3 regions of the Streptomyces sp. NPDC047108 genome follow, and region 1 is predicted to be linked to each of the others. Evidence: predicted binding sites of a transcription regulator. Region 1 holds the regulator's gene; each other region holds the start of a gene.

Region 1 (7,506 bases):
CGGCCAGCTCGGGGCAGGAGGCCCCGCCGGCCATGGGGGCCTGCACGATCGGGTACGGCGACAGATCGGAGAACACGGAGGGCATGGCCGTATGGTGTCACGCGGTGCCGTCCCGCGGCTGATCGGGTCAGCCCCGGTGCGAGCGGGCGTCCGCCGGGGCCGGGCCCCGGGCGGACACCTGCCGGCAACTCCGGTCAGCGGCCGTTGAAGGCGTCCTTCAGACGGGAGAAGAGCCCCTGCTGTCCCGGCTGGAAGTGCCCCGCGGGACGCTCCTCGCCGCGCAGCTTCGCGAGCTGCCGCAGCAGGTCCTCCTGCGGCGGATCGAGCTTCGACGGCGTCTGGACCTCGACGTGGACCACCAGGTCACCGCGCCCGCCACCGCGCAGATGCGTGATGCCGCGCTGGTGCAGCGGGATCGACTGCCCGGACTGCGTGCCGGGACGGATGTCGACCTCCTCCAGCCCGTCGAGCGTCTCCAGCGGCACCTGCGTGCCGAGGGCGGCCGCGGTCATCGGGATGGTGACCGTGCAGTGCAGGTCGTCCCCGCGCCGCTGGAACACCGGGTGCGGCATCTCGTGGATCTCGACGTACAGATCGCCCGCGGGGCCGCCGCCCGGGCCGACCTCGCCCTCGCCCGCGAGCTGGATCCGGGTGCCGTTGTCGACGCCCGCCGGGATCTTGACGGTCAGCGTGCGCCGCGAGCGGATGCGCCCGTCGCCCGCGCACTCCGGGCACGGGGTGGGCACGACCGTGCCGAAGCCCTGGCACTGCGGGCACGGCCGCGAGGTCATGACCTGGCCGAGGAAGGACCGCGTCACCTGCGAGACCTCACCGCGCCCGCGGCACATGTCGCAGGTCTGCGGGGAGGTGCCGGGTGCCGCGCCCTCGCCGGAGCACGTGGTGCACACGACGGCGGTGTCGACCTGGATGTCCTTCGTGGTGCCGAAGGCCGCCTCGTCCAGCTCGATGTCGAGCCGGATCATGGCGTCCTGGCCGCGCCGCGTACGGGACCGCGGCCCGCGCTGGGACGCGGTGCCGAAGAAGGCGTCCATGATGTCGGAGAAGTTGCCGAAGCCCGCCCCGAAGCCGCCCGCGCCACCCGCGGCGGCGCCGGAGAGCGGGTCGCCACCGAGGTCGTAGACCTGCTTCTTCTGCGGGTCGGAGAGCACCTCGTAAGCGGCGTTGATCTCCTTGAACCGCTCCTGGGTCTTCGGATCCGGGTTGACGTCCGGGTGCAGTTCACGGGCGAGGCGCCGGAACGCCTTCTTGATCTCGTCCTGCCCTGCGTCGCGGCGCACGCCTAGTACGGCGTAGTAATCCGTGGCCACTTACGACTCCGCCAGGATCTGTCCGACGTAACGTGCCACTGCGCGTACCGCTCCCATCGTTCCGGGGTAGTCCATGCGGGTCGGTCCGACCACGCCGAGTTTGGCCACTGCCTCGTCGCCCGAACCGTAGCCGACCGCGACGACCGATGTGGACGTCAGCCCCTCATGAACGTTCTCATGCCCGATTCGTACGGTCATGCCCGGGTCCTTGGCCTCCCCGAGCAGCTTGAGGAGCACCACCTGCTCCTCGAGGGCTTCCAGCACCGGCCGGATGGTCAGGGGGAAGTCGTGCCCGAAGCGGGTGAGATTGGCGGTGCCGCCGATCACCAGTCGCTCCTCGGTCTCCTCGACCAGGGTCTCCAGCAGCGTCGCCAGGACCGTGGAGACCGCGGGCTGGTCCTCCGCCTCGAAGGATTCGGGGAGGTCCTGTACGAGCTGGGGCACATCCGCGAACCGCCTGCTGACGACCCGGCTGTTGAGCCGCGCCCGCAGGTCGGCCAGCGAGGTCTCGCCGAACGGCGCCGGCAGGTCGACCATGCGCTGCTCGACGCGGCCGGTGTCCGTGATCAGTACCAGCATCAGCCGGGCGGGAGCCAGCGACAGCAGCTCCACATGCCGGATGGTCGAGCGCGTCAGCGACGGGTACTGCACCACGGCGACCTGACGGGTGAGCTGCGCCAGCAGCCGGACCGTACGGCCGACCACGTCGTCGAGGTCGACGGCGCCGTCCAGGAAGTTCTGGATGGCGCGGCGCTCGGCCTGGGACAGCGGCTTGACGCCGGCCAGCTTGTCGACGAAGAGGCGGTAGCCCTTGTCCGTCGGGATACGGCCCGCGCTGGTGTGCGGCTGGGCGATGTACCCCTCGTCCTCCAGCACCGCCATGTCGTTGCGGACGGTGGCCGGCGAGACACCGAGGCCGTGCCGCTCCGTGAGCGCCTTGGAGCCGACGGGCTCCTCCGTGCCGACGTAGTCCTGGACGATGGCGCGCAGCACTTCGAGTCTGCGTTCGCTGAGCATGCGCACCTCCAGCTTCGGTTCCTCGGTCCGGGCTTGGCACTCCCTGTGCCTGAGTGCCAGCTTCCCCCGGGCCAGTGTACGGCGCGGTGGTATGACCAGGGCAAGGGCGGCCGACTCGCCCGCCGGCCCCCGTCCCGCGCCGGCGGTCCGGTGAATTCGGCAGCGAGCAACGCTACCTGGCTGGGACTAGCGTCGTCGTATGAACCGCACTTGGGAAGAGGCGGGCTGGGAGCAGCTCACCCCGGGCGTCGCCCGCCGCCGCCTGCCGGGCTGGGACGCGACGGCCGGTCTGGTCCACGGTCCTTCCGCCGTGCTGATGGTGGACGCGGGCGCCACCCTGCGCGAGGGCGCCCAGCTGAGGCAGCAGGCGGAGGAGATGCTGGGGCGCCGGGTGACGCATCTCGCACTCACGCACCCGCACTTCGATCATGTCCTGGGCGCCGCGGCGTTCGCGGGGACGGAGGTCTACGGCGCGATCCGGATGGACCTGATGCTGGGCGGCACGCGAGCGCGCGAGGCGCTGCGCGAGGACGCGGTGCGGCACGGGGTCGACGGGGAGAGCGCGGCCGAGGCGGCCGAGATGCTGCTGCGGCCGGACCATCTGGTCAGCGGGGAGATGACGGTTCCGCTCGGCGACGGCAGGGACGCGGTCCTGGTCAACGTCGGTCCCGGGCACAGCGGCCACGACCTGGCGGTGCTCGTGCCCGGGCGCGGGGGAGAGCGCAGCGTCGTCTTCTGCGGCGACCTGGTGGAGGAGTCGGGCGAGCCGCAGGCGGGTCCCGACGCCATCCCGGCCCGGTGGCCGGCCGCACTGGACCGCCTGCTGGACCTCGGCGGGGACGACGCACTGTACGTGCCCGGCCACGGAGCGGTGGTCGACGCGGGCTTCGTACGGGCTCAGCGCGGCGAGCTGGCCGAGCGGTTCGGCGTGTCGTAGGCGCCGGCGGCCCCGGCTCCGTAAGGTCGGTCGGATGCGCAAGCGAAGCTACGGGCCCGACCTCACCCCTCCGTGGAAGAAGCAGAAGCCCGCACCCGAGGTGCCGGTGGAGTCGGACATGGTGGTGGAGGAGGTCACGACCGGCTTCTGCGGCGCCGTGGTGCGCTGGGAGAAGACGGCCGAGGGCCCGGTCGTCACCCTGGAGGACCGCTTCCTCAAGCAGCGCGTCTTCCCCATGACGCCCCGCGGCTTCCTGCTGGAGGGCCGGGTCGTCACGCTCGTACGGCCCGCGGTCGCCGCGCCGCGTCCCCCCGCCCGTACGGCGTCGGGCTCCGTCGCCGTCCCGGGCGCGCGGGCGCGGGTCGCGCGCGCCGGGCGCATCTACGTCGAGGGGCGCCACGACGCCGAACTCGTCGAACGGGTCTGGGGCGACGATCTGCGCATCGAGGGCGTGGTCGTCGAGTACCTGGAGGGCGTGGACGACCTCCCGGCCATCGTCGACGGCTTCGCGCCGGGCCCTGACGCCCGACTGGGCGTGCTGGTCGACCACTTGGTGCCCGGATCCAAGGAGTCCCGGATCGCCGCGGAGGTGACCGGCGACGACGTGCTGGTGGTGGGCCACCCGTACATCGACATCTGGGAGGCGGTGAAGCCCTCGTCGGTGGGCATCCCCGCCTGGCCCACCGTGCCGCGCGGCCAGGACTGGAAGACGGGCGTCTGCCGGGCGCTCGGCTGGCCGGAGAACACGGGTGCCGCGTGGCAGCGCATCCTGGGCTCGGTCGGCAGCTACAAGGACCTGGAGCCCGCGCTGCTGGGCCGGGTCGAGGAGCTGATCGACTTCGTCACCGCTCCGTAGCGGCGGTTCCGGCCCCCGGTTCCTGCGGCTCCTGCTCGCCGCCCGTGACCCGCGTCCCGGGGTGGAAGGCGGAGCAGAGGAACGCGACGGCGAGCGCCCCGGCCATGCAGTAGAAGACGACCTGGTTCGCCTCGGCGAAGTCCATGCGGATGCTGCTCATGGCCTCGCTGCCGAGCTGGGCGAGCGGGCTCTCGCCCGTGGGCGTGCGGTCGTCCGCCTGACCGGTGACCGATTCGGCGATGCTCCGCGCCGACGCCTGCGCCTCCGCCTCGGACACGCCGCGCGCCGTCAGGGTGCCGGCGACGCGGTCGGTCATCGTGTGCGTCAGCACCGTGCCGAAGACCGCCAGGCCGATGCTGGCCGCGTAGTTGCGCGCGGTCTGCGTGATGCCGGTGACCTCGCCGTACGAGGCGCCGATGGAGCGGTTCACGGCATCGGTCGAGGCGGGGGCGAGCAGGAAACCGATTCCGGCGCCGGCCATCGCGGCGTACGGCCACTGGTCGTGGAGCGAGAGATCGGTGAGCTTGTTGGCCCAGAGGGCGAAGCCGACGGCGCCGAGCGCGGTGCCGATCCGCAGGGCGGGCTTGGCGCCCTGCTTGTCGAGGATGCGGCCGCCCCACTGCGAGGCGATGGCGAAGCCGACGAAGAAGTAGAGCAGGAAGAGCGCGGCCTGGTTGGGCGACGAACTGAGCGAGACCTGGGCGTAGACCGAGGTGAAGAAGAACACCGGGACGAACGCCATCATCGCGAAGAACAGCACGGCGACGTCGGCGGAGAAGGCCCGGTCGGCGAAGACGTGCAGCTTGATGAGCGGGTGGGGGGCCCGCAGTTCGTAGCCCACGAACAGCGTGAGGACCACCAGGCCGCCCAGGATGCACACCCAGGTCGCGGCGCTGCTCCAGCCCCACGCGCTGGCCTGCTGCAGGCCCAGGACGCTCAGGCCCATCCCGATGACGACGAGCGCCGCTCCGACCCAGTCGACGGGCTCGCGGCGGCGCTCGTTCCGGATACGGGCCGCGAACGTCAGCGCGATGGCGATGATCGCGACCGGGATGTTGACCCAGAAGATCGCGCGCCAGGTCCAGGTGGTCAGCCAGCCGCCGAGCAGCGGGCCCAGGGCGGTCAGCGCACCGGAGACCCCGAAGAACAGCGCGAGCGCCCGGCCGCGCCGCTCCACCGGGAACACGGCGACGACCACGGCGAGCGCGGCCGGGAACATGAACGCCGCCCCGATGCCCTGGGTCGCCCGGAAGGTGATCAGCCAGGCCTGCGCACCGTCCCCGGTGGGCACGGCGCCGCACAACGTGGAGGAGACCACGAACAGGACGGTGCCGATGAGCATCAGCCGCTTGTGCCCGAAGACGTCGGACAGCCGCCCGCCGAGGGCGAAGAAGGCCGCGAGGGTCAGCAGATAGGCGTTGACGACCCACTGCATGCCCGAGGACGAGAGGTTCAGCTCCTCGATGATGCTCGGCGCGGCGATGGAGACGATGGTCTGGTCGATGAAGGTCATCGCGACCGCGAACATCATGGCCGCCAGGGCCACGGACTCGCGCGGTGCCTCCCCCTCGGCCGTGCGCTCCGGCTCCCGAGGTGATGACGGAGGTGGCTGAGGGCCCGAAGGGCCCCTCGTGTCACTCACATCACAGGATTCTCCGGGAGCTCACGGGACACGGCATCCCGGCGGCGGCCGCCTTGCGCCGGGCGGGGGACTCCCCGCGTTCCTCCGGCCCTCACCGCTCCCGCCGCGTCTCGCGCACCTCAGTCGACCAGATCGCGCACTACGGCGTCGGCGAGCAGGCGTCCGCGCAGGGTCAGCACCGCCCGGCCGGACGCGTACGGGCCCGGCTCCAGCAGCCCGTCCTCCAAGGCGCGCCCGGCCGCCCGCGCGCCCGCCGGCGCGAGCAGGTCCATCGGGCAGCCGTCCTTCAGGCGGAGCTCCAGCAGGATGCGTTCGACCCTGCGGTCCTCACCGGCCAGGACCTCGCGGCCCGCTCCCGGGGAGCGGCCCTCGCTCAGGGCCTGGGCGTACGCGCCCGGGTGCTTGACGTTCCACCAGCGGACGCCGCCGACATGGCTGTGGGCGCCCGGTCCCGCACCCCACCAGTCGGCGCCGGTCCAGTACAGCTCGTTGTGGCGGCAGCGCCTCTCCTCCGACGTGGCCCAGTTCGACACCTCGTACCAGCCGAACCCGGCGGCCGACAGCGTCTCCTCGGCCATGAGGTAGCGGTCGGCGTGCACGTCGTCGTCGGTCATCGGCACCTCGCCGCGCCGGATACGGCGGGCCAGCTGGGTGCCCTCCTCGACGATCAGGGCGTACGCGGACACATGGTCGGGGCCGGCGCCGATCGCGGCGTCCAGCGAGGCGCGCCAGTCCGTCTCGCTCTCCCCCGGCGTCCCGTAGATCAGGTCGAGGTTCACATGGCCGAACCCGGCGGCCCGTGCCTCCGCGACACAGGCCTCGGGCCGCCCGGGGGTGTGGTTGCGGTCCAGGACCTGGAGGACGTGGCGGCGCGCGCTCTGCATGCCGAAGGAGACACGGTTGAAGCCCGCCTCGCGGAGTCCGGTGAGATAGCGCGGGTCGACGGACTCCGGGTTGGCCTCGGTGGTGATCTCGGCACCGTCAGCGAGACCGAACTCGTCCCGGATCGCGGCGAGCATCCGGCCGAGGTCGGCGGCGGGCAGGAGGGTCGGCGTGCCACCGCCGACGAAGACCGTCTCGACGGGGCGCGGGTCGTCGCCGAGGACCTTGCGGGCCAGCCGGATCTCCTCGGTGAGGGTGTCCGCGTAGTTCTCGCGCGAGGCCAGGACGCCGCCGGAGCCGCGCAGCTCGCTCGCGGTGTAGGTGTTGAAGTCGCAGTAGCCGCAGCGGCTCGCGCAGTACGGGACGTGCAGGTAGAAGCCGAGCGGACGGCCGGCGGCGCCGTCGAGGGCGTGGCCGGGCAGGGTCCCGTCATGGGGCACGGGCTCGCCGTCGGGCAGTGCGGAGGGCATGCCCCCATTGTCCACTGCCGAACGGATGGCCCCGGCCCGGCCGGTCACGGCGCCCCGGACCTTCGGGGGCCGGGGAGACGAACGGGCCCCGGGCGGTGCGCCCGGGGCCCGTCACGTCAGCGACGCGGAGCGGCTACGCCTCGCGCGTCCCGTCGTACATCTCGTCGATCAGGTGCTTGAACTCCCGCTCCACGACCGGCCTCTTGAGCTTGAGGCTGGGCGTCAGCTCGCCGTGCTCGACGTCGAGGTCGCGCGGCAGGATCCGGAACTTCTTGATCGTCTGCCAGCGCTGCAGGCCCTCGTTCAGGCGGCTGATGTAGCCGCCGATCATGTCCTCGACCTCCTTGGAGGTGACGACATCCTTGTACGGCTTG
Region 2 (7,506 bases), on a different contig from region 1:
CCCCGGCTGATCCGGATGGTCCGCGAACTGTCCATCCCCATCAGCGCGTTCCTCAGCGACTACGTCGTGCGCGACGACTACGACTACTTCCGGCAGCTCCAGGGCCTCGGTGTCGCCATCAACAACCACACCATCAACCACCGCGATCTGCTCACGCTGTCCTACCGGGGCCAGCGCAAGGAGATCTGCCGCCAGCAGGACATCATCGAGCGGGAGTTCGGCGTACGTCCGCGTATCTTCCGTCCGCCGTACGGGAACTGGGACCGCGACACCCTCCGTGCCGCCCGCTCCTGCGGCGTCACGGTGGTCCCGCTGTGGAGCCAGGAGGCGTTCGCCCGCCGGATCGACTTCGGCGGCGGCGAACACCGCTTCCAGCCGGGCGACATCGTCCTCACCCACTTCCGCGGGCGGTCGGAGTGGGACGGCACGATGCCGGACATGGTGCGGCGCGTGATCCGCGCCGCCACGTCCCAGGGCTTCGCCCTGGCCCGCCTCGAGGACTACGTCTGACCCCGGAGCGTAGAGCGGCTCGGTGAGGGGAACGGCCCGGCCGGGAGGGCCGGGCCGTCAACGGCCTGGTGCGCGGCGGCGGTTCAGGGAACGACGCGCACGGCCCGGTACGCGTAACCGTCCTGCTGGATGCCGGGCCCTTCCCACTCCACCGACGCGACCCGCTGTCCCGGCGACAGGCTGCGGAACCCGTCCATCTCGAGCACCGAGAAGTGGGCCCAGCAACCCCCTGGCGTCTCGGGGCAGTCCAGCACTCCCCAGCCGTCCTCGTCGTGCCACTCCCGTACCGTCGCCGTGGTAGCCATGCCCGCGACCCTACCGAAACCCCGAACGCCCGTGCGGATCACGGCCCGTGAGGGTACGGCGTGACGAGCCCTACGGCAGGGTGACCGCGCGGCGCGGGAGCGGGCTGGAGTAGACGACGCTGGTGGTGACGGAGCCGAGTCCGGCGATGCGGCCCGTCGTGCTCTCCAGGTGGCGCATGGAGCGGGCGAGGACCTTGAGCACGAAACAGTCCTCGCCGGTCACGTGGTGGGCCTCCACGATCTCGGGTGTGGTCGCGAGCAGGTCGTGGAACGGCTTGTAGTTGCCTGTCGGGTAGCGGAGGCGGACGAACGCCAGGATGCCCAGCCCGAGTCGGTCCGGATCGACCACGGCCGCGTAGCCGCTGATGACGCCGCTCTCCTCCAGCCGCCGCACCCGCTCGGTCACGGCGCTGGCGGACATGGACACGGCCCGTGCCAGCTCCGCGTAGCTCGCCCGGCCGTCGTGCTGCAGGGCTTCCAGGATGCGCAAGTCGGTCTCGTCCAGGGAATCAGCGGTCATGGCGCACTACTACCACGGTATCCCCGGCCGAGGTCCTGGAACGCCGGTGATTCTCGGTTCCGGGCGTACGGGGGGCGGTCCTAGTGTCTTGCGCATGACGAACGCCGCCGTCGAACCGGCCCTGCCCGCCCCGCCCGCCGCCACCGCCGAGGCCGCCACCGCCGAAGCCATCGCCTTCTTCGCCGCACGTCTCCGCTTCCAGACGGACGTCTCCGACGTCCGGGGCGCACTCGACGCCGGCGACCCGGGCTTCGTCCTGGTGGACTCTCGCGCGGAGGCCGGCTGGCGGCAGGCCCATGTGCCGGGTGCCGTGCACCTGCCTCTCGCCGACATCCCCTCCCGGGCCGGGAGCCTGCTGGACCCGGCGGTCCCCGTCGTCACCTACTGCTGGGGGCCGGGCTGCAACGGCGCGACGCGTGCGGCGCTCGCGCTGTCCCAACTCGGGTACCAGGCCAAGGAGATGCTCGGAGGCGTCGAGTACTGGATCCGCGAGGGCTTCCCGGTCGAGGGCGCGGCCGGTACGGAGCGGCGCCCCGCGGACCCGCTCACCGCACCTCTCGGCTCTGCCGCCTGCGCCTGCTGACGGACGATCGCCCGGCCGCGCGGAAGGGGCCGGTGGCGAAAGGGCGCGCGGGAGCGAGGGACACGCCGACCCGGCGCGGCCGCCCGTCCTCGTACGTGGCCCCGATGTCCGAGCGGCAGGACGGGCGCATGAACGGTGAGCGGCGGGCGCTTCCAGGGCCTGATCAGGCGGAAGACGGCCCGGAAGGGGTCCGCGTCAGCCCGGCGAAGGGGCCGGCCGCGCTGCGGTACTGGTGGGGCGCCATCGGCTCCGTTGGCACTCTAGTTGACTGAGTGCTAACGCCGTCATAGTCTCAGGCTTGGCACTCTCCACCAGGGAGTGCCAGCACAACAGCGACGGGCAGATCCGGCACCCGCGACGACGGATCTACCAGGTCGCCACCTCAGACAATCAACCCCGTGAGATCTCCGAAGGGGGAGGTCGGATCGTGACGACCGCCAGCACCAAGGTTGCCATCAAGCCGCTCGAGGACCGCATTGTGGTCCAGCCGCTGGACGCCGAGCAGACCACAGCCTCTGGCCTGGTCATTCCGGACACCGCCAAGGAGAAGCCCCAGGAGGGCGTCGTCCTGGCCGTGGGTCCGGGCCGCTTCGAAGAGGGCAACCGCATCCCGCTCGACGTCAAGGTCGGCGATGTCGTGCTCTACAGCAAGTACGGCGGCACCGAGGTGAAGTACAGCGGCGAGGAGTACCTCGTCCTCTCGGCTCGCGACGTTCTCGCGATCGTCGAGAAGTAATTCACCCACGTTTTGTGATCTGCGCCCCGGCCTCCCGTGTCTGAACAACCGGGCGTCCGGGGCGTAGTTCTTCGAGAGGACATACGCAAACCATGGCGAAGATCCTGAAGTTCGACGAGGACGCCCGTCGCGCCCTCGAGCGCGGCGTCAACAAGCTGGCCGACACCGTCAAGGTGACCATCGGCCCCAAGGGCCGCAACGTCGTCATCGACAAGAAGTTCGGCGCTCCCACCATCACCAACGACGGTGTGACCATCGCCCGCGAGGTCGAGGCCGAGGACCCGTACGAGAACCTCGGCGTCCAGCTCGTCAAGGAGGTGGCGACCAAGACCAACGACATCGCGGGTGACGGCACCACCACCGCGACCGTGCTGGCCCAGGCCCTGGTCCGCGAGGGTCTGCGCAACGTCGCCGCCGGCGCCTCCCCGGCCGCCCTGAAGAAGGGCATCGACGCCGCCGTCAAGGCCGTCTCCGACGACCTTCTCGCCACCGCGCGCCCGATCGACGAGAAGTCCGACATCGCCGCCGTGGCCGCGCTGTCCGCCCAGGACAAGCAGGTCGGCGAGCTGATCGCCGAGGCGATGGACAAGGTCGGCAAGGACGGTGTCATCACCGTCGAGGAGTCCAACACCTTCGGTCTGGAGCTGGACTTCACCGAGGGCATGGCCTTCGACAAGGGCTACCTGTCCCCGTACTTCGTCACCGACCAGGAGCGTATGGAGGCCGTCCTCGAGGACGCCTACATCCTGATCCACCAGGGCAAGATCTCGGCGATCGCCGACCTGCTGCCGCTGCTGGAGAAGGTCATCCAGTCCGGTGGCTCCAAGCCGCTGCTGATCATCGCCGAGGACGTGGACGGCGAGGCGCTCTCCACCCTCGTGGTCAACAAGATCCGCGGCACCTTCAACGCCGTCGCCGTGAAGGCGCCCGGCTTCGGTGACCGCCGCAAGGCCATGCTCGGCGACATCGCCACCCTCACCGGCGGCACCGTCGTCGCCGAGGAGGTCGGCCTCAAGCTCGACCAGGTCGGGCTCGAGGTGCTGGGCACCGCCCGCCGCGTGACCGTCACCAAGGACGACACCACGGTCGTCGACGGTGGCGGCAAGCGTGAGGACGTCGAGGGCCGTATCTCCCAGATCAAGGCCGAGATCGACGCCACCGACTCCGACTGGGACCGCGAGAAGCTCCAGGAGCGCCTCGCGAAGCTGGCCGGCGGCGTGTGCGTGATCAAGGTCGGCGCCGCGACCGAGGTCGAGCTCAAGGAGAAGAAGCACCGTCTGGAGGACGCCATCTCCGCGACCCGCGCCGCGGTCGAGGAGGGCATCGTCTCCGGTGGCGGCTCCGCGCTCGTCCACGCCGCGAAGGTCCTCGAGGGCTCGCTGGACAAGGTCGGCGACGAGGCCACCGGTGTCGCCGTCGTGCGCCGTGCGGTCGTCGAGCCGCTGCGCTGGATCGCCGAGAACTCGGGCCTCGAGGGCTACGTGATCACCTCGAAGGTCTCCGAGCTGGAGAAGGGCCACGGCTTCAACGCCGCGACCGGCGAGTACGGCGACCTGGTCAAGGCCGGCGTCATCGACCCGGTCAAGGTCACCCGCTCCGCGCTGGAGAACGCCGCGTCCATCGCCTCCCTCCTGCTCACCACCGAGACCCTCGTGGTGGAGAAGAAGGAAGAGGAGCCGGCCGAGGCCGGTCACGGCGGTCACGGCCACGCGCACTGACCGTACGCGCATCTCGTACGCACCGAGGCCCGGTGCTCCCGTCGCGGGAGCACCGGGCCTCGGCCGTGTCGTGGTCCGTTCATCCACCGGCGGCGGGGCCACGGTGCTGCCGGTGCACGGGCCGGCGCCCTCACGGTGCCGCGCCGCTCACATCCCGCCTCACATCTCGACGGCGTCGAGCTGACGAAGCAGGCTCAGGATGTCGTACTGCCACCAGCCCTCCTCGATCCTGCCCTCACGCAGCCGGAAGACCGTGACCCCCGTCATCACGCACTCCTTGCCGGTGGCCGGGATGCCCAGGAACTCGCCGCGGTGCGTGCCGCGCCACGTCCACCGCGTCACGACCTCCTCGCCCTCGGCGAGCTGGCTCTCGAGCACGAAGTCGAACGCGAAGGCCTGCCGCCAACCCGCCACGTCCTGACGGATGACGTCCGAGCCGACCGTGGTGTCCTGCTCCTTCATCACGTCGTGATCGACGTAGTCCCACGCGAACAGCTCGTCGATCGCGTCGAGGTTGCCGGCGGTGGCCACCTCCTCGAAGAACCTGCGGGCGGTGGCCTTGTTGAGCTCGTCCTCCCGCACGACCTCCAGATCGGTGAAGGTGGGCATCTCGTCGCAGAGCGCCACCATCTCCTGGAAGGTCCGGTCCGTCTCCGGCAGGCTGGAGTTCCGCATCGCCTCCTCGTACGAGGAGAACTCGACGATCTCCACGTAGTGAGCGTCGTCGGAGCGGTCCCGGCCGACGATCGCGTGGGTGGCGGTCCGCCTGCCCTTGGTCTGTTCGGTCCATGTGTCCATGAGCCGGTTCATGTCGTCGAACTTGCTCGTCTTGCAGTCGATGATCTGCACGAATGTCATGGCACCTCCCGGGACGAGCGCCTGGTGCCCAGTTTAGTGGTGAAAAGGGGGCATCGGTCCGGGTCTTGACGTGTCGATCCTGCCCTCGTTCCAGCGCGTCCAGCTCGCCCGGCCCGTCCGCACCGTTCAGTCCGTCCGGACCGAGCGGCCCGTCCGGACCGAGCGGCCCGCGGCTCGGTCCGGCCCGTTCAGCTCGGCCCGTACTTCCGGCCCGTCCGCGTGGAGATCCCGCCCAGCACGCCGCGCGGCGCCAGCTTGGCCAGGCCCAGCAGCGTCTTGTAGCGGGCGTCCGGGATCGACACCGACTTCCCGCGCGCCAGGTCCTGCATCGCCGCCGTGACGACCTTGTCCGCGTCCAGCCACATCCAGCCCGGGATGTTGTCCGTGCCCATCCCGGCCCGCTCGTGGAACTCGGTGCGGACGAAGCCCGGGCACAGCGCCATCAGCCGCACCCCCGAACCCGCCAGGTCCCGCGCCGCACCCTGCGTGAACTGCACAACCCACGACTTGCTCGCCCCGTACGTCCCGCGCGGTACGAACGCGGCGACCGACGCGACGTTCACCACCCCGCCGCGCCCCCGCTCCTGCATGCCCTCGGCCGCGGCACTCGTCAACCGCAGGACGGCCTCGCAGTGGACCTTGAGCATCCGCAGCTCGTCGGCCATCGGCACCTGGAGATAGCGGCCCTTGTTGCCGAAGCCCGCGTTGTTGACGAGCAGATCCACCGGGTGCACGCGGTCCGCGAGACGGTCCTCGACGGACACGATGCCCTTCTCCTCGGAGAGATCGGCGGACAGCACATCGGCCTCGATGCCGTGCCGGTCGTGCAACTCGGTCGCCTGTTCCCGCAGCCGCTCGACGTCACGGGCCACGAGCACGAGGTTGTGCCCGTCGGCCGCCAGCCGCCGTGCGAACGCGGCCCCGATCCCTGCGGTCGCTCCGGTAATCAGTGCAGTCGTCATGCGCGAACGCTAGCGCGACCCGGCCTCCGGGATCAGACCCTGCCCGCGCCCTGAGACGAGCGCTTCACCGCCGTCTCGCGGGCCTCCGGGGCCAGCGCGTCCCCGGCGGCGAGCACGCGGGAGAGCAGTTCGGGTTCGAGGGTCAGGGCGCGGAAGAGGAACGAGACGCTGACCTCGTGGTCCGGTCGCTCGACGATCGTGACGGGATCCCCGGCCCGGATCTCGCCCGGCTCGATCACCCGCAGATACGCGCCCGGGGCCGCGCGCCGCGTGAATCGCTTCAGCCAGCCCTTCTCCCCGAGCCACCCGGCGAAGGTGCGGCACGGGACGCGGGCGCCGCACACCTCCAGGAGGAGGCCGGAGCCGATCCGCCAGCGCTCACCGATCCGCGCGCCGTTCACGTCCAGTCCGGAGGTGGTGAGGTTCTCGCCGAAGACGCCGTTGCGCAGGGGCCGGCCGAGGTCCGTCTCCCAGGCGTCGAGATCCTCGCGCGCGAAGCTGTAGACCGCCTGGTCGTTCCCGCCGTGATGGCGCCGGTCGCAGACCGCGTCACCGGCCAGTCCGCTGCCCGCCGTCCCCTTGGGGCCAGGGGCGGCGACCCGTACGGGCCCGGCCGCGGGGCGCTTGTCGATCCCGGTCCCGGTGGGGGAGCCGGTGTGGTCGGCGACGTGCGGGCGGCCGAGATTCACGGAGAGCACGTACATGTCCCGAACGTAAGCGGCAGGACCCGAGTCCGCGCGCGATGATTGACCGCGGCCTCAAAGCCTCGCTTATGGTTGGGCCATGATCGAGGCTCGTCACCTCAGAGTGCTGCGCGCCGTCGCCGCGTCCGGCTCCTTCTCCGCCGCCGCCCGCGAACTCGGCTGCACCCAGCCCGCCGTGAGCCAGCAGATGAAAGCCCTGGAGCAGACCGCGGGGACGCCGCTGCTCGTCCGCGCGGGACGGGAGATGCGCCTGACCCAGGCGGGTGAGGCCCTGGTCCGGCACGCGGTCGGGATCCTGGCCGGGCTGACCGCCGCCGAGGAGGAGGTGGCGGCCATCGCCGGGCTGCGGGCCGGACGTGTACGCCTCGTCTCGTTCCCCAGCGGCAGCTCCACGCTCGTACCGACCGCGCTCGCCGAGATGCGCGCCGCCCACCCCGGTATCCAGGTGTCTCTGGTGGAGGCCGAGCCTCCCCGCTCGGTGGAGATGCTGCGGGCCGGGGACTGCGAGATCGCGCTCGCCTTCCGCTACCCCCGGGTGCGGGGCGCGGACCCGGCGGCGGTCCCGGTGGGGGCGGTGCCGGAAGGACACTGGGGGCGGGACGACGTGGTC
Region 3 (7,506 bases), on a different contig from region 1:
GTAGACGACCGCCGCCGTCATGAGGAACGTGATCGTGGCGCTGAGCACGGAGCCCCAGAGGAAATAGAGCCCGTCGGTGACCTCGCCCGAGGCGTTCTTCACGCACGTGTCGCTCAGACACAGCGAGTAGTGGTCGAGGTTCGTGGACCCGATGGCGCCCAGGACCGGATTGATGAAGCCCTTCACGACGCTGTTCACGATGTTCGTGAAGGCCGCTCCGATGACCACCGCGACCGCGAGCTCCACCACGTTCCCGCGCATCAGGAACTGCTTGAAGCCCTCCAGGATGCCCTTGTTCTCCTCGCTCACCTCGGAGCCTCTCTCTGCGCACACGATCGATGGAACGGACGGCTCCGCAATCTACGACAGGCAGGGCGAGTGCTGTCCAATCCCGTCCGTCGGAAGTGGCCACGGCAGCCGCCGTCGCCGCCACGGCCGCCAGCAGGAACGCCAGGCCGCGACGGCGCCTCCGCACCGCTCTGAGCAGGCGATGTCGACGGCCGCCCGATCGCACGGGCGCGAACAGAGGGACGGAACGAGGCGCGGGCGTGGGAAGTGCGTGACCGATGTGGCTGACGATGCGTGACATGGGCAGGACACCACCTGTCGTGGAGAGCGGGGTCGCCGAAGCGCCGGAGAGAGCCGTGTCGCTCTCGTTCCGCACTCACCCTGCTCGTTCTCGCCCGACCCCGCTGAGCCCTGTGGACGGCCCCGCGACTGTGGAAAACTTCGTCACCCTCACGAGCACGACCGGCTTCCACCGCCGACATGCGCGCCGACCGGCCTCGGCCTCCGACACGAGAGGGCGCCGCCGTGAGACCGCTACACCGAGAGACCGCTACGGAAGCTCGAGCCCGGTGTCCATGCCGTCCAGCGCCGTCGCACACAGACAGGCGCGCTCCTCCGCCGCCGGCAGCCCCTTCACCGCGTCGAAGAGGACGGACCGCAGCCGTGCCACGTTCTCCCCGAACACCCGCATCACCTCGGCCATCGAGACGCCCTCACCCGTCTCCGCACCCGCGTCGAGGTCCGTGACCAGCGTCATCGTCGAGTAGCACAGCCCGAGTTCACGCGCGAGGATCGCCTCCGGGTGTCCCGTCATGCCGACGACCGACCAGCCCTGGGCGGCGTGCCACTGCGACTCCGCGCGGGTCGAGAAGCGCGGCCCCTCGATGACCACGAGCGTCCCGCCGTCCACCGCCTCCCAGCCGTGTCCGCGTGCCGCGGTCAGCGCGGCCTCCCGCCCCACCGGGCAGTACGGGTCGGCGAAGGCGACATGCACCACGTTCGGCACACGGCCGTCGGGCAGCGCCTCGCCGTCGTAGAAGGTCTGGGTGCGCCCCTTGGTGCGGTCCACGAGCTGGTCCGGTACGAGCAGCGTGCCCGGCCCGTACTCGGTCCGCAGGCCGCCCACCGCGCACGGCCCCAGCACCTGGCGCACGCCGAGCGAGCGCAGCGCCCACAGGTTGGCGCGGTAGTTGATGCGGTGCGGCGGGAGGTGGTGCTTGCGGCCGTGGCGGGGGAGGAAGGCGACCCGGCGGCCCGAGACCTCGCCGAGGAAGAGTGAGTCGCTCGGCGGCCCGTAGGGGGTGTCGACCGTGACCTCGGTCACGTCGTCGAGGAAGGAGTAGAACCCCGACCCGCCGATGACTCCGATGTCCGCCTGGGAGGTGCTCGTCTCGACCATGGGCCCCACCCTATGGGCCCCTCTCACACGCCGGACCCCCCTCCCCTGAACATGAGGGGAGGGGGGTCCGGTACGAGTCGGTGACGGCGCCGGTCGCCGTGACGTCTCAGGCCGCGCTGCCCGACTTCGCCGAGGACGACGAGGACGACGAGGACGACGAGGACGACGAGGACGACGAGGACCCCGAGGACGAAGAAGACCCCGAGGACGAGGAACCGGACGACGACGAACCGGACGACGAGGTCGACGAGGAGGACGAGCTGCTGTCGCTCTTCGACTCCGAGGACGACCCGGACGAGGTCTTCGATCCGTTACCGGCCGAGCCGGTGGACGAACCGCGGCTGTCCGTCCGGTAGAAACCGGAGCCCTTGAACACGACACCGACCGCGGAGAACACCTTGCGCAGGCGCCCCTTGCAGTTGGGGCACTCGGTGAGGGAGTCGTCGGTGAACTTCTGCACCGCCTCGAGGCCCTCGCCGCACTCGGTGCACTGGTACTGATAGGTCGGCACTTGCTCCTCCTGGCACTCTCACTCGATGAGTGCTAACGACGCTATATAGTGCAGCATTCCGCCGGTTCAGTCCACCGCAACGGGCACACGGTGATCGACCCCACGTGCCGCTGCGGCAGCGGCCCGGCCCGCTCCACGAGCCTCCGGCGCAGCCGCTTCCGACGCGCCCGCCTTCTGCGCACCAGCTTCGGCCGTCACCGATGACGCAGAGGGCGCCGATGACGCAGAGGGCGCCGCTCCGGCCGCCACCCGGCCCGTCCCGCGGGGCGCGATCCGCCCCCGCAGCCCGACCACGGTCACCAGCGCCAGTGCCGTTCCGGTCAGCGGCACGGTGAACGCGGCGCTCGCGCCGAAACCGTCGGCCAGCTGCCCGGCGGCCGTGACCGCCGCGGCCTGCCCCAGGGCGACGGACCCGGTCAGCCAGGTGAACGCCTCCGTACGGGACGCCGCCGGCACCAGCGCGTCCACCAGCGTGTAGCCGGTGATCAGCGCCGGAGCGATGCAGAGCCCGGCCAGCAGCCCCAGACCACCCAGGAGCAGCGGCGAGTGCGCCGCCCAGAGGACCGAGCACGCCAGCGCCAGCGCCGCGTACGACAGCACGAGCCGCCGCTGCGGCGAGGTGCGCCAGGCGATGGCACCGCAGGCGATGCCCGCGAGCATGTTGCCCGCGGCGAAGACGCCGTAGAGCACTCCGTTCAGACCCGGGTGGCCGGTCTCCTGGGCGAAGGCGGTCAGCGCGACCTGCATGCCGCCGAAGACCGACCCGATGCCGAGGAAGGCCACGGCCAGCACGCGCACGCCCGGTACGGCGAGGGCGGAGGTGGGCGGCTCGCTGCCGGCGGCTCCGGCCGTCCGCCGGTTCACGGGCGGTGCCGTACGCCGCTGGGCCGCGAAGAGCAGGCCGCCCACGAGTGTGAGCGCGGCCTCCGCGATGAGGCCCGAGGCCGGGTGCACGCCGGTGCACAGCGCGGTCGCGAGCACGGGGCCGATCACGAACGTCAATTCGTCCGTGACGGATTCGAAGGCCGCCGCGGTCGTCAGCAGCGGGTTCCGTCCCCAACTGGTGCCGGGGGCGCTGCCGGAGTCGTCCGGGGTGCCGCCGCCGAGCGTGGACGCCCAGCGGGCCCGCACCATGGGGCCGATCTGCGGAATGGAGGCACCGGTCGGTACGGCGGCGGCGAACAGCGCCCACAGGGGAGCGTGCGCCAGCGCGAGCGCCGTCAGCAGCGCCCCCGACGCCGCGTGGATCAGGACGCCGGGTACGAGAACGGCGCTCTGTCCGTACCGGTCGGCGAGTTTGCCTCCCTGCGGGGCGAACAGGGCCATGGAGACCCCGGAGACGGCTGCGACCGCACCGGCGATGCCGTACGAGCCGGTGGTGTGGCGGAGCAGCAGCACGATGCTGATGGTGAGCATCGCGAAGGGCTGCCGTGCGGCGAAGCCGGGAAGCAGGAACGTCCATGCGCCGGGTGTGCGCAGCAACTGCCCGTAGCCGGGACGCTTGACGGAAGGTGTGGTGGTGCTCGAGACCGCGGATCCCACGGCCGTGCCTTTCTGCCACCTGGTGACGCACGTGTGCCGTAGCCACGGAGTGCGCCGAGAGCTGTCCTCTCGCGGGACCGGGGTAGATACCGGGTCCGCGCCGAGAAGGAGGCAAGAAGGACCGCGGCCGCCGAACGGTCGCGCCAGCTCTGCATCAGGCAGAGTGGATCGTCATGTGCCTCTTCATAGTACAGGTGTACGCGGCCGCTTCCCTGTGATGTGCGTGACCGCGCATCTCGTCCTCCTGGGATCGGCCGGCACGGGATCGATAGGGGCCGGGGCCTCGCAGCCCCGGCCCGTACGCACCCGGGCGCCGACTCCCCGGCTACCGCCGACCGTTGTCGCCCGTGCCCAGCCAGCCCGCCAGCTTGCCGCCCATCGACACTGCCCGCAGCCGCTTCTCCGCCGCGTCCCGCACCCGGTCCGTGGCCACGACGAGCAGTTCGTCGCCCCGCCGCAGCACGGTCGCAGGCGCCGGGACGAAGCTTTCGCCCTCCCGTACGACGAGGGTGACCGCGGAGCCCGCCGGCAGCCGCAGTTCGCCGACCTCCACGCCGTGCATCCGGGACTTCCTCGGGACGGAGAACGACAGCAGGTGTCCGCCGAGGCGTTCCAGCGGGGCGGACTCGATGCCCAGGTCCGCCGTCGTCTCCGCCTCGCCGAGCCGCAGATGGGCGGCGACCCAGGGCAGGGTCGGCCCCTGCACCAGCGTGTAGACGATCACCAGCACGAAGACGATGTTGAAGATGTCCTTGCTGGCGTCGACGTCGTAGACCATCGGGATCGTGGCGAGCACGATCGGCACCGCGCCGCGCAGGCCCGCCCACGACAGCAGGGAGCGCTCCGCCCAGGTGGTGCGGAAGGGGAGCGTGCTCACCAGGACCGAGACCGGCCGCGCCACCAGTGTGAGGACCAGCCCGACGAGCAGAGCGGGCACGATGTCGTCGCCCAGCTCGTGCGGGGTGACGAGCAGTCCGAGCAGCACGAACATGCCGATCTGGGCGATCCAGCCGATGCCCTCTGCGAAGCCGCGGGTGGCGGGCCAGTGCGGCAGCTTGGCGTTCCCCAGGATGAGGGCCGCGATGTAGACGGCGAGGAACCCGCTGCCGTGGGCGAGGGCCCCGGCGGCGTACGCGGTGATGGCGATCGCCATCACGGCGATCGGGTAGAGGCCGGAGGCGGGAAGGGCGACGTGCCGGAGCCCGTACGCCCCGAGCCAGCCGACCGCCAGGCCGATCGCCGCTCCGATCGCCAGCTCCAGCGTGATCTTGCCCAGCAGCAGATACCACGGGTCGATCGGCCCGACGCTGGAGAAGGCCACCACCAGGATCACCACGGGGGCGTCGTTGAAGCCGGATTCGGCCTCGAGCGCACCCGTCAGCTTCGGCGGCAGCGGCACCTTTCGGAGTACCGAGAAGACCGCCGCCGCGTCCGTCGAGGACACCACCGCGCCGATGATCAGGGCCTGGCGCCACTCGAGCCCGACGAGATAGTGCCCGGCGGCCGCGGTGATCCCCACGCTCACCGCGACTCCGACCGTCGACAGCACCGCCGCGAGCGGCAGAGCGGGCTTCACCTCGCGCCACTTGGTCGACAGACCGCCCTCGGCCAGGATCACGACCAGCGCGGAGTAGCCGAGCAGTTGGGTCAGCTGGGCGTCGTCGAACTCGATGCCGATGCCGTCGACGCCGACCGCGACGCCGATGCCCAGATAGATGAGCAGGCTGGGAAGCCCGCTGCGCGAGGAGATCCTGACCGCCGCCACCGCGAAGAGCAGAAGGATCGAGCAGACCAGCAGGAGTTCATTGAGGTGGTGGACAGTCAGGGGCCAGACCCTTTCTCGCGTTTTCGACCGAAACGTTCCCGCTCGCCGACCGGAAGTTCATTGCCTTACCTAACATTTTACCGGTTCTTGACGCGGGCTGGTGCGGGGCTCCGACTCCCCGTACGGACGGCTCAGGTGCTCCGCCTATGGTTGCTCCAGCACTCCCAGGTTCACCTGCCCCGCGAAGGACAGCGATGCCCGCCAACAAGACAGGCCCTTCCGGCAAGAAGAAGGGTCGTCGTGCCCGCCTCCTCGTGATCGCAGTCGTGCTACTGCTGCTGACGGGCTTCGGTTACGGCACCTACTGGAGCGTCAGCACCGTGCGTGCCTCGTTCCCGGAGACCACGGGTTCGATCAAGCTCAAGGGCCTCTCCGGACCCGTCGAGGTGAAGCGCGACGGCAACGGCATCCCGCAGATCTACGCGGACACCGACGAGGACCTGTTCCGCGCACAGGGGTTCGTCCAGGCGCAGGACCGCTTCTGGGAGATGGACGTCCGCCGGCACATGACGGCGGGCCGGCTGTCCGAGATGTTCGGGAAGGGGCAGGTCGAGACCGACGCCTTCCTGCGCACGCTGGGCTGGCGCAAGGTGGCCCAGGAGGAGTACGACACCAAGCTGTCGCCGCGCACGAAGAAGTACCTCCAGGCGTACTCCGAGGGCGTCAACGCCTATCTGGCGGACCATGAGGGCTCGGCCCTCTCCGTCGAGTACTCCGCGCTCAACATGAGCCACGACTACACCCCCGAGAAGTGGACCCCGGTCGACTCGGTCGCCTGGCTCAAGGCCATGGCGTGGGACCTGCGCGGCAACATGCAGGAGGAGATCGACCGTTCGCTGATGTCCAGCCGCCTCACCCCGCGGCAGATCGAGGACCTCTACCCGGGCTACCCGTACGACCGGAACCGGCCGATCGTCGGCAGCGGCAGCGTCGACGGCGCCACGAAGAAGTTCGACCCCAAGGCCGCCGCCACCGGCACGGCCGCGGGCGCGGGCACGGGCGGGGCGAGCGGACTCGGCGGCGCGTCCCAGGGCATGGCGACCCAGCTGTCGTCCCTGTCCAAGACCCTGGAGGACATCCCCGCCCTGCTCGGCCCGAGCGGCAGCGGCATCGGCTCCAACTCCTGGGTGGTCTCAGGGAAGCACACCGCCACCGGAAAACCGCTGCTCGCCAACGACCCCCACCTGGCACCGCAGGTGCCCTCGCTCTGGTATCAGATGGGCCTGCACTGCCGGACCGTCAGCGAGTCCTGCACCTTCGACGTCGCCGGCTACACCTTCTCGGGCATGCCCGGCGTCGTCATCGGCCACAACAAGGACGTCGCCTGGGGCTTCACCAACCTCGGTGCCGATGTCTCGGACCTGTATCTGGAGAAGGTCACCAGCAGCAGTTATCTCTCCGACGGCAAGCAGCTTCCGTTCAAGACCCGCAAGGAGACCATCAAGGTCGCCGGCGGTGCCTCGCGCGAGATCACGGTCCGCACCACCGGGAACGGCCCGATCGTCTCCGACCGGAACAGCGAACTCGGCACGGTGGGCAGACAGGCACCCGTGCGCGACGCCGCACCCGACCGCGGAAACGGCTACGCGGTGTCGCTGCGCTGGACGGCACTGTCGCCCGGCACGTCGATGGACGCGCTCTTCGGGCTGAACGCCGCCAAGGACTGGACGAGTTTCCGCAAGGCCGCCGCCGGCTTCGACGTCCCCTCGCAGAACATCATCTACGCCGACGCCGCGGGCAACATCGGCTACCAGGCACCTGGCCGTATCCCGGTGCGCGGCAAGGGCGACGGGCGCCACCCCGCGGACGGCCGCTATCCCGCCCCCGGCTGGGACTCCCGCTACAAGTGGACGGGGTATGTCCCGCAGTCCGCGCTCCCCTGGGAGTACAACCCCTCGCGCGGCTACATCGTGACCGCCAACCAGGCTGTCATAGATCAGC

What was found. Region 1 encodes HrcA, which represses chaperone genes, less so after heat shock. Its sites were predicted from a motif close to TTNGCACTCNGNNNNNCNGAGTGCNAA; they were not measured.
Region 2: the regulator HrcA is predicted to act here: its motif matches at 2,171-2,197, upstream of groES (co-chaperone GroES).
Region 3: the regulator HrcA is predicted to act here: its motif matches at 2,208-2,234, upstream of ABZ822_RS01175 (FmdB family zinc ribbon protein).

Annotation. Positions count from the first base shown of each region.
Region 1 covers NZ_JBEYUP010000003.1:482,961-490,466, reverse strand. The annotation lists gene ABZ822_RS10335 (nitronate monooxygenase) at 1-85, opposite strand, end outside; gene dnaJ (molecular chaperone DnaJ) at 195-1,328, opposite strand; gene hrcA (heat-inducible transcriptional repressor HrcA) at 1,329-2,345, opposite strand; gene ABZ822_RS10320 (MBL fold metallo-hydrolase) at 2,545-3,282, shown strand; gene ABZ822_RS10315 (DUF3097 domain-containing protein) at 3,317-4,138, shown strand; gene ABZ822_RS10310 (MFS transporter) at 4,125-5,669, opposite strand; gene hemW (radical SAM family heme chaperone HemW) at 5,900-7,132, opposite strand; gene ABZ822_RS10300 (AMP-dependent synthetase/ligase) at 7,266-7,506, opposite strand, start outside.
Region 2 covers NZ_JBEYUP010000007.1:113,216-120,721, forward strand. The annotation lists gene ABZ822_RS16925 (polysaccharide deacetylase family protein) at 1-510, shown strand, start outside; gene ABZ822_RS16930 (cold shock domain-containing protein) at 594-815, opposite strand; gene ABZ822_RS16935 (Lrp/AsnC family transcriptional regulator) at 886-1,335, opposite strand; gene ABZ822_RS16940 (rhodanese-like domain-containing protein) at 1,430-1,918, shown strand; gene groES (co-chaperone GroES) at 2,346-2,654, shown strand; gene groL (chaperonin GroEL) at 2,747-4,372, shown strand; gene ABZ822_RS16955 (ester cyclase) at 4,532-5,230, opposite strand; gene ABZ822_RS16960 (SDR family oxidoreductase) at 5,419-6,192, opposite strand; gene ABZ822_RS16965 (MOSC domain-containing protein) at 6,225-6,896, opposite strand; gene ABZ822_RS16970 (LysR family transcriptional regulator) at 6,976-7,506, shown strand, end outside.
Region 3 covers NZ_JBEYUP010000001.1:261,763-269,268, reverse strand. The annotation lists gene mscL (large conductance mechanosensitive channel protein MscL) at 1-309, opposite strand, end outside; gene ABZ822_RS01180 (S-methyl-5'-thioadenosine phosphorylase) at 839-1,687, opposite strand; gene ABZ822_RS01175 (FmdB family zinc ribbon protein) at 1,794-2,198, opposite strand; partial or broken gene ABZ822_RS01170 (MFS transporter) at 2,448-3,740, opposite strand; gene ABZ822_RS01165 (potassium/proton antiporter) at 4,066-5,565, opposite strand; gene ABZ822_RS01160 (penicillin acylase family protein) at 5,760-7,506, shown strand, end outside.